Regions from separate parts of the Collinsella sp. TM05-38 genome, predicted to be linked through region 1. Evidence: riboswitches for the same ligand, from Rfam matches in the RefSeq annotation. Region 1 holds a riboswitch; the other holds the start of a gene.
What was found. A riboswitch is a leader RNA that binds a small molecule or an ion and turns the genes downstream of it on or off. The one in region 1 is predicted to bind thiamine pyrophosphate.

Region 1 (4,541 bases):
GTTTTGCTGCAGGGCTAGTAATTCCACATGTGGTTGACGGGGCCGGAACCTTTGCCCATGTCAAAGCCGGCGGCGAGGGCGCCCGTTAGGTAGGCCTTGCCGGCGTTGACGGCGTCGGCAAGATCCATGCCCTGGGCCAGCGCGCAGGCGATAGCGGACGAGAGCGTGCAGCCGGTGCCATGCGTGTTGCCGGTCTCGATGCGCTTGTGACGGAACCATGTGGTGAGCGGATCGCCCAGGTGGTTGCCCTCGTCATCGAGCGGCGCGGGCTCCGCCAGCACGTCGTTGGCCTCGTTGACAAGATGTCCGCCTTTAACCAAAGACGCGCATCCAAAGCGGCGGGTGAGGAGCATGGCGGCATTTTGCTGCGTGCGCTCGGAATCGACCTCGTAGTCGAGCAGTGCCATGGCCTCGGGGATATTGGGCGTGATGACGGTCGCCAACGGGAACAGGCGACGCGTGAGCGCCTCGGCCGCATCCTCGGCAATGAGTCGAGCGCCCGAGGTGGCTACCATGACGGGGTCCACGACCACGTTCGTTGCGTTCCAGGAGCTCAAGCGGTCGGCGATGACTTCGATAATCTCGACAGAAGAAACCATGCCGATCTTGACGGCGCTCGGGCGGATGTCGTCAAAGACGGCGTCGATCTGCGCGGCGACGATATCTGGCGAGATATTCTGCACGGCGGTGATGCCCAGGGTGTTTTGCGCCGTGATAGCGGTGATGGTCGTCTCGGCATACAGACGGTGCGCCGTAATGGTCTTGATGTCGGCTTGAATGCCGGCGCCACCGCTGGAATCGGATCCTGCGATGGACAGGACGGCAGGTACCTTGCTGCGATCCATGTTCGCTCCCTTGTTCGGTCGGAATCAAATGGGTCTTTAAGCCAGCATTATAAAGATGCCCGGGCCGACTCTATGTCGAACCCGGGCGGGCGATGCAATCTTTACGCAAATGTAAGCAAATGTTCACACGTCAACAACGGTCGACGTCGCGGTGCTTCCAAAAGCAATCGTGGCGACGAGTTAGTCCTCCATGCCGAGGTCGATCGTCGTGCCTTCGAACACCTTGTTGACAGTGCGAACGGCGCACATCTTGCCGCACATGGTGCAGGTGCCCTCGGTGGCGGCGGGGGATTCCTCGTAGCGCTTCTTGCCGGTGACCGGGTCGAGGGCGCACTTCCACATGGCGTCCCAGTCGAGCTTGCGGCGTGCCTGACCCATCCTGTCGTCCATGTCACGGGCGTGCGGTACCTTCTTGGCGATGTCGGCGGCGTGTGCGGCAATCTTGGTGGCCATGAGGCCATCGAGCACATCCTGAGCGTTGGGCAGGCACAGGTGCTCGGCCGGCGTCACGTAGCACAAAAAGTCGGCACCCGAGCTCGCGGAGATGGCGCCACCAATGGCGGCGGTGATGTGGTCGTAGCCCACGCCGATATCGGTCACCAGCGGCCCCAGCACATAGAACGGGGCGTTGTGGCACAGGCGCTTCTGCAGCTTCATGTTGGCGGCGATCTCGTCGAGCGCCATGTGACCCGGACCCTCGACCATGACCTGGACGCCGGCGGCCCAGGCGCGCTTGCACAGCTTGCCCAGCTCGATCATCTCGGCGGTCTCGGTTGCGTCGTTGGAGTCGTAGAGACAGCCCGGGCGGCAGGAGTCGCCGAGCGAAATCGTCACGTCGTACTCGTGGCAGATCTCGAGCACCTCGTCGTAGAACTCGTAGAAGGGGTTCTCGTTACCGGTGACCTCCATCCAACCAAACAGCAGCGAGCCGCCGCGGCTGACGATGTTCATGAGGCGGCCAGTCTCCTTAAAGGTCTTGATGACCGACTTGTTGATGCCGCAGTGGATGGTCATAAAGTCCACGCCGTCCTCGGCATGCGCGCGCACGACCTCGAGCAGATCGTCCTTGGTCAGCTTGACCAGCGGCTTTTCCATGTAGCCGATGGCATCGTACATCGGCACCGTGCCCACCATGAGCGGCGTCTCGTCGATGAGCTGCTGGCGGAACTGGCGCGTCTTGCCCGAGTTGGAGAGGTCCATGATGGCGTCGGCGCCAAAGTCCTCGGCGATCTTGACCTTCTTCCACTCCTCGGCGGCATCGGCCTTATCGCCCGAGATGCCCAGGTTGACGTTGACCTTGGTGGACAGGCCCTCACCGACGCCAAAGGCGCGCATGCCTTTTTTGATATGCACGATGTTGGCGGGGATGGCGATGCGGCCGTCGGCCACGCGCTCGCGGATGTACTCGGGGTCGCGATGCTCGCGCTCGGCGACTTCTTTCATCTGCGGCGTGATTTGCCCGGCGCGGGCGAAGTCGATTTGCGTGACGAGCTTGGGCTCGGTCTGTGTGCTCATTGGCACGGCTCCCTTCGTTGGCATTACCCATATCAGGTTTGCGGGTCAGGGCGGGCGCGCCCAATCTCAGCCTGCCGTCTTGTCCTGCAAGCTCCCCGTTATGTCATGGGCTCAAGTATAGCCTGAATGGGTACGATTGGGCCAACGAGCGTGCTTGCGGGGAGGCGAACATGGAAGACAAGCATCTATATCGAGAGACGCAATGGGATGTATCGGCCGAGGAAAGCCGTGCGCACCATGGCCTTGTCGCGATTGGTTTTGCGGTGCTTGCCGTGCTGGTGATTGCCTTTTGTATTTGGACGTTTGGCGGTCGCGGCGGCGCTGGCTGGGAGTTCGAGGTTGATGATAGCCTACCGATTATGACGGTGAGGAGTACTGGCGGTAATGCCAATACGCTCGCCGTTCCGGGCGATTATTGGTACCCGCGCGATGAGTTTGTGCAGTTGCAGCTGAGTGGTGGGTCCATTCCAGGTGAAGAAATCGAACGCGTGACGTTTGATGCGGCGCTCAAAACGCTGACGGTGAAGCTCAAAAATCAAGGAGACGTTCCCACGACGATGGATATCGCGCTGACGGAATGGCGCCTGGAGCCCCCGTCGGGCGTCAAAGTGTCCGAGGTGGAGCACGTCAAGATTACCTATCAGGACGGCTCGACAAATGAAATTGCCAAAGCCGACGGCTTGGCGGAATAGACGCCGTGCCTAGGTAGCACATTCAAAGTAGCGGTGGTCCTACAAGGCCTGTTCGTTCAGGAAGACCAAAGTGTTTTTATTTGAAAGCTCGGGAAAGTGACGATAACCAACGTCGAACGCGGTGAGCCCGCTTACATCCTCGAGCTTGTTTTCTGCCATCCACCGCACCATGGAGCCGCGCGCCTTTTTGCTGGCGGTCGACCGTTGGATGGGCTTCCCGTTGCGGATACCCTCGCCAAAGAGGCATGTGACGGCCGTGGCGTCGCCCGCGAGGTGGGGCAGAACGGCTTTGGCATACTCTACGCTGGCGAGGTTGACGATCGTGGTGTTTGAGTCCGCCGGGGCGATAGCCCGCGCGAGCTTGTCGCTCCAAAACGCGTAGAGGTCTCGGGCATCGTCAACGGCGAGCTTCGCGCCCATCTCCAGCCGATACGGTTCGACGGCATGAAAGGGACGAACGCACCCGTAGAGGCCGGAGAGGATCCATAGATGGTCTTGTAGCCATGCGAGCTGCGCGGAATCCATCACCTCGGGCGCCATACTCTGGTATTGAATGCCGTGATAGGACATGACGGCAGGGGAGAGGTGACGGGCGAGTTCGGGATTGTCGAGATCGCCGTTTTTCAGGATGGGCCCGAACTCATGCAGGGTGTTGAGGCAAGGCCCCAGCAGTTTGTCACTCACGTTCCATAGCGCTTGCAGGCCGCCGCTGCCTTCATTTCGTTCGATATCTAGCAGTGCGCAGTGGAGGCGAGCCGTCTCGTGCGCAAAAGGTGGAATGCCCTGGACTTCAAAAGCATCTTGGGCCGCGCGCATCTGCTTGGCGGGCGAAATGATGATCTGCAGCATGGACTCTCCTCTGCCAAAAAGGAAGTTGCGGTGGAATACAGTCTGTTTGGGCCGTTTATGGGCCAGTTTAGTCCGTAATTTCACCGCAACTGATGAAGGGCTGGTTAGGCGCGCTCGATGAAGGCCTTGTAGCCGCGATAGGCCTCGTAGATATCGGCCTTGTTGGCGACCTCCCACAGGGCGTGCATGGACAGGACGGCAACGCCGGAGTCGATGACGTTCATGCCATACTCGGCCATGATGTAGGCGATGGTGCCGCCGCCGCCCGCGTTGACGCGGCCGAGCTCGCAGGTCTGGAAGTCCACGCCGGCCTCGTCCATGATGTCGCGGACGAGGGCCACATACTCGGCGTCGGCATCGTTGGAGCCGCCCTTGCCACGGCTGCCCGTGTATTTGTTAAAGCACAGGCCGCGACCCATAAAGGCGGCGTTCTTGGTCTCGAACTTGCCGGCGTAGCCCGGGTCAAAGCCGGCGGACACGTCAGAGGAGAGCATGCGGCTGCGGGCGAGTGCGCGGCGCAGGGCCAGCGGGCTGCTCTCGCCGGCGAGCGTCATGATCTCGGCGACGGTGTTCTCGAAGAAACGGCTCGTCATGCCGGTGGCGCCCACGGAGCCGATCTCCTCCTTGTCGACGATGAGCG
Region 2 (4,541 bases), on a different contig from region 1:
TCGGCGCCGGAATGGTCTGTCGCGCGACCTGACCCTCCCCCTCGAGCGCCTTGACAAATTTGAAGTGCTCGACGAACGGATGATTCTCGCCGCTAATGGGACCGGTTACCACGGCGGTGTCGGCGGTAGTCTCCTCATCGTGGAACATATAGCCTGTACGCGAGGTGCGACGCTCGACGCCGTTCAGCCCCCACATAAAATCGAGGTGCCAGTAGCTGCGGCGAAACTCGCCATCGGTGATGACCTGCAGGCCGGCGGCCTTTTGCTTTGCCACCAAATCGCGGATGGCATCGTCCTCGACGGCCTTAAGTCCCTCGGCATCAAGCGTGCCTGCCGTATAGGCCGCACGAGCGTCCTTTACGGCCTGCGGACGAAGAAAGCTGCCGACGATATCGGCGCGAAACGGTGCGTTCGGTTGAATCGAAGTGCTCATAGATATCTCCCTTTTGCATTGGTTGCTTTACCGGGACAGAGTATGAGCGTTCATATGGCCATCGTAAAATATACGTTTATAACAGTTTGATATAGATGCTTCCTATGTCACTCTGGACTGCCATAAAGGGACTTGAACCGTGGGGAACACAGCAGCCTAGATATGCTGACGAATCGCGTCGATATAGGCCCGACCGTAGCGCGTGAGCGTCGTGTTCTTGCGCGTGATGATGCCAATCTCCATGTACTCGTCCACGTCGAGCGGAATCGAGATAATGCCGGGGCCGTTGAGCTCGTGGCTAATCACGCCCGAACACACCGTGTAGCCGTTGAGGCCCATGACCAGGTTGAACAACGTCGCGCGGTCGCGCACGCGGATATTCTTGCGACGCTCAAACGTCGAGGTCAGCTCCTCGGAATAGTAAAACGAGTTGTAGCTGCCCTGCTCGTAGGACAGGAACGGATAATCTTCCAAGTCCTCGAGCGTCACGCTGGAGCGGGTCGCCAGCGGATGGTCGGCGCATACAAAAACGTGCGGCGCGGCACAAAAGAGTCCCTCAAACATAAGCTCATTGGCAGCGAGCATACGCTCAATAACCTCGCGGTTGTGATCGGATAAGTACAGGATGCCCAACTCGCTTTTCATGTGCGCGACATCCTCGATAATCTCGTGGGTCTGCTCCTCGCGCAGGGTAAAGTCGTAGCGCGCGGCATCGAACTCGCGGATCACATCGACAAACGCGTTGACCGCAAAGGAGTAGTGCTGGCAGCTCACGCTAAAATGCGGCACCTGCTCGGATGCCCCTTTGAATTTGTCCTCGAGCAGATCAGCCTGATCGAGCACCTGGCGCGCATAGCCCAAGAAGGTCTCGCCCTCCTCGGACACAATGACGCCCTTGTTGGTGCGCTCAAAGATATGCACGCCCATCTCGTTTTCGAGATCGCGAATCGACGCGGTAATCGAAGGCTGCGACACATAGAGGCGACGCGAGGCCTCGGTGATGCTGCCACATTCGGCAACCTTTACAACGTACCTGAGCTGCTGAAGCTTCATGGCTTTCTCCCTAGACGTTCGCGATGCCGAAGTCTGCCGCGTTCATCTGACGCATAAATGTCGGCATCTCACCCGTCGCGGCGCAGGCGGCAATCTGATGCAGCGCTGCGGCAACCGCATCATCTGCCGCAGCGCCGATATGCCAGCGTGCGGCAGCCGTGACGGCCTCGTTAGCATTGGCGACCGCAACGGAGTTGGGAACGGCATCGATCATGGGCAGGTCGTTATCGGAATCGCCAAATACGGCCACCTCGTCGGGCGTTAGGCCCAAAGCGCGCGCCAGCTCCAGCGCAGCGCAGCCCTTGTCCCAACCAGCCGGAAGGATGTCGAACAGGCGCACACGGTTGTTGGGAAACACAAGCGAGAGCTCCGGCACCTCGGCGGCAACGCGCTCGCGTAGCTCCGCGAGCTCCTCACGCGAACGGGCGCTCCAGATATTCGCCTTGAACACCGGCGCATCATCGACGACAGGGCGGCACGGGGCCTCTTCGCCCTTGAGCCACGCATTGCCGCCCGATTCCATAGCGCGGCGCACACGCTCGGCATCACGTGTCACGCAATAGGCATCGTTATCCCAAAAGCCATCACCCAAGCTGTATACCTTCAGATAGGTATCGTCGGTTTCTTCTTCCAGATAGGCGGCCAAGCGCATAAGCGCGTCGTTATCGGTCGCACGCGAGGCGACCACTTCGCCATCGACAAACATGACCTGGCCGTTGCAGAATGCGCCGGTCGAAAAACACTCGGAATGATTTTTAAACATCCAGCCCATCGCGGACGGTTGGCGACCCGAAACCGGACCAAAGTGCAGACCCGCCGCCTGCATGGCATGAATGCCCTCGATGGCATAGTCGCTGGCGCCGTCATGCCCGGCCGGAATCAGCGTATCGTCCATATCGGTCAGCACGAGTTTGATCATAAGGTCCCCCAGTCGTTTTCATCCTAACCATTGTACCGATGCGCTAGTATAGGGAACAACAGATTCGATGCGGGAGTGCCGGCGGTGCAAACCATAAGGCTGAGAGGGCATGGGGCCCAATCCTTTGAACCTGTCAGTTAATGCTGGCGTAGGGAGCATGCCGCCTTTTTAGGGGCGCTGTCTATGCACAGCGCCCCTTTTCTATGCCAAGGAGGCATGTGCAGTGATCGATTCGGAACAGCTTAAGCAAAACGTGGTCAAGGCCGTGGAGGAGATTCGTGCCACCAATCCCATGGCCGGCTCCATCACCAACACGGTAACGATTGACTTTGTCGCCAACGCGCAGCTCGCCGTGGGCGGTTCGGCCGCCATGGTCTATCTGCCCGACGAGGGCGAGGCACTCGTTGCCGGCGGCGGCGCCATCTATCTGAACATGGGCACGCTCTTCCCCATCTACGAGCAGACGATTCCCCGCGCGGCCAAGGCGGCACACGACGCCGGCAAGCCCTGGGTGCTCGATCCGGTGGGCCTGGGCATCGGCAGCCTGCGCACCCAACTGGTAAACGAACTCAAGCAGTACAAGCCCGCCATCGTGCGCGGCAATGCCTCCGAGATTATCGCGCTCGCCGGACTGTGGGGCCTTGAGGGCGAAGCGGCCGATCTGAGCCGCGTGCGTGGCGTCGATACCACCGACACGGTAGACGCCGCCCGTGATGCCGCCGTGGCGCTCGCCCGCTACACCGGCGGCGCCGTAGTGGTCTCGGGCGAAGTCGACCTGATTACCGACGGCACGACCGTTGCCAAGTCCCACGGCGGCAGCCCACTCATGTCCAAGATCACCGGCTGCGGCTGTTCGCAGGGCGGCGTGCTGGCCGTGTACGCCTGCGCCACCGACCCGTTTACGGCGGCCATCTGCGGCACCGCCGTCTACAACGTTGCCGGCACGCGTGCCGCCGCCGTCGCCGATGCCCCGGCAAGCTTTAAGGTCGCCTTTATCGACGAGCTCTACCGCGCAACCGCCCAGGACATTGCCGATAACCAACTCGAGCTCGAGGAGGCATAAGCCATGTCCAAGCCCGCAACCAATGCCGGCATGAACACACTCGTCGCTGTGGCCATCGCCCCGTGCGGCACCGGCGACGAGCTATCTGCCGAAGTCGCCGAGGTCGTACGCGTCATTCGCGAGAGCGGCCTTCCCAACCGCACCACCTCGATGTTCACCGAAATCGAGGGCGACTGGGACGAGGTCATGCAGGTCGTGCGCGACGCAACCTTTGTGTTGGCGAGCAAGGGCATCCGCACCGAAGTCGTGCTCAAAGCCGATATTCGACCCGGATTTACCGACACCATGACCGGCAAACTCGAGCGCATGGAAGCGCAGATCAAAAAGCAGGAGGAAGCACGATGAGCATCCGCGACAACCTTGATATCTCGGCCTACCTGGTACTCGGCCCCGAAAACACCCTCGGACGCCCCGTGAGCGATGTGGTGACCCAGGCGCTCGATGCCGGCTTTACCTGCATCCAGGTGCGCTCCAAGGTGGCAAGTGCCCGCGAGATTATCGCACTGACGGGCGATGCCGCGCAGGCCATCGCTCAGGCCGGCAAAACCGGACAGGTCGCTCTGCTGATCGATGACCGTCTTGACTGCGTACTCGCCGCACGCGAGCAGGGCATCGCTGTCGACGGCGTGCACGTGGGCCAGAGCGATATCCCCGTGGAGGTCTGCCGAAAGCTTCTGGGGCCCGACGCCATCGTGGGTCTTTCGGCCCGCTGCGAGGAGATGCTCGAGTACGTCAAGACCGCCGACATGAGCCTGGTCGATTACCTGGGCGTAGGCCCGCTCCACGAGACCGAAACCAAGCGCGACTGCGGACGTGCGGCCGACGGCTCCATCATCACCAAGAGCTTTGAGGACCTGGCTGCCCTCCATGCGGCAAGCCCCGTGCCCATCGTGGTGGGCGGCGGCGTCAAGACGGCCGACCTGCCGCAGCTCAAGACTACCGGCGTCGACGGCTTCTTTGTGGTGAGCGCCGTCTGCAGTGCCGACGACCCCTACGCCGCAGCCAAGGAGCTCGTCGATACCTGGCAGCAGGCATAGGCCCATGCCAAGCAGCTGCTCCGCAGCCCCATATCT

Region 2: another riboswitch for thiamine pyrophosphate. It lies ahead of thiM (hydroxyethylthiazole kinase); the one in region 1 lies ahead of thiC (phosphomethylpyrimidine synthase ThiC).

Annotation. Positions count from the first base shown of each region.
Region 1 is NZ_QSPM01000017.1:38,981-43,521, forward strand. It holds gene thiD (bifunctional hydroxymethylpyrimidine kinase/phosphomethylpyrimidine kinase) at 15-845, opposite strand; gene thiC (phosphomethylpyrimidine synthase ThiC) at 1,026-2,360, opposite strand; TPP riboswitch at 2,352-2,468, opposite strand; gene DXD49_RS08985 (hypothetical protein) at 2,531-3,052, shown strand; gene DXD49_RS08990 (YaaA family protein) at 3,092-3,901, opposite strand; gene DXD49_RS08995 (aminopeptidase) at 4,006-4,541, opposite strand, start outside.
Region 2 is NZ_QSPM01000006.1:95,468-100,008, forward strand. It holds gene DXD49_RS04780 (5-methyltetrahydropteroyltriglutamate--homocysteine S-methyltransferase) at 1-433, opposite strand, end outside; gene DXD49_RS04785 (LysR family transcriptional regulator) at 590-1,486, opposite strand; gene DXD49_RS04790 (HAD-IIB family hydrolase) at 1,497-2,405, opposite strand; TPP riboswitch at 2,467-2,577, shown strand; gene thiM (hydroxyethylthiazole kinase) at 2,629-3,468, shown strand; gene DXD49_RS04800 (thiamine-binding protein) at 3,472-3,813, shown strand; gene DXD49_RS04805 (thiamine phosphate synthase) at 3,810-4,505, shown strand.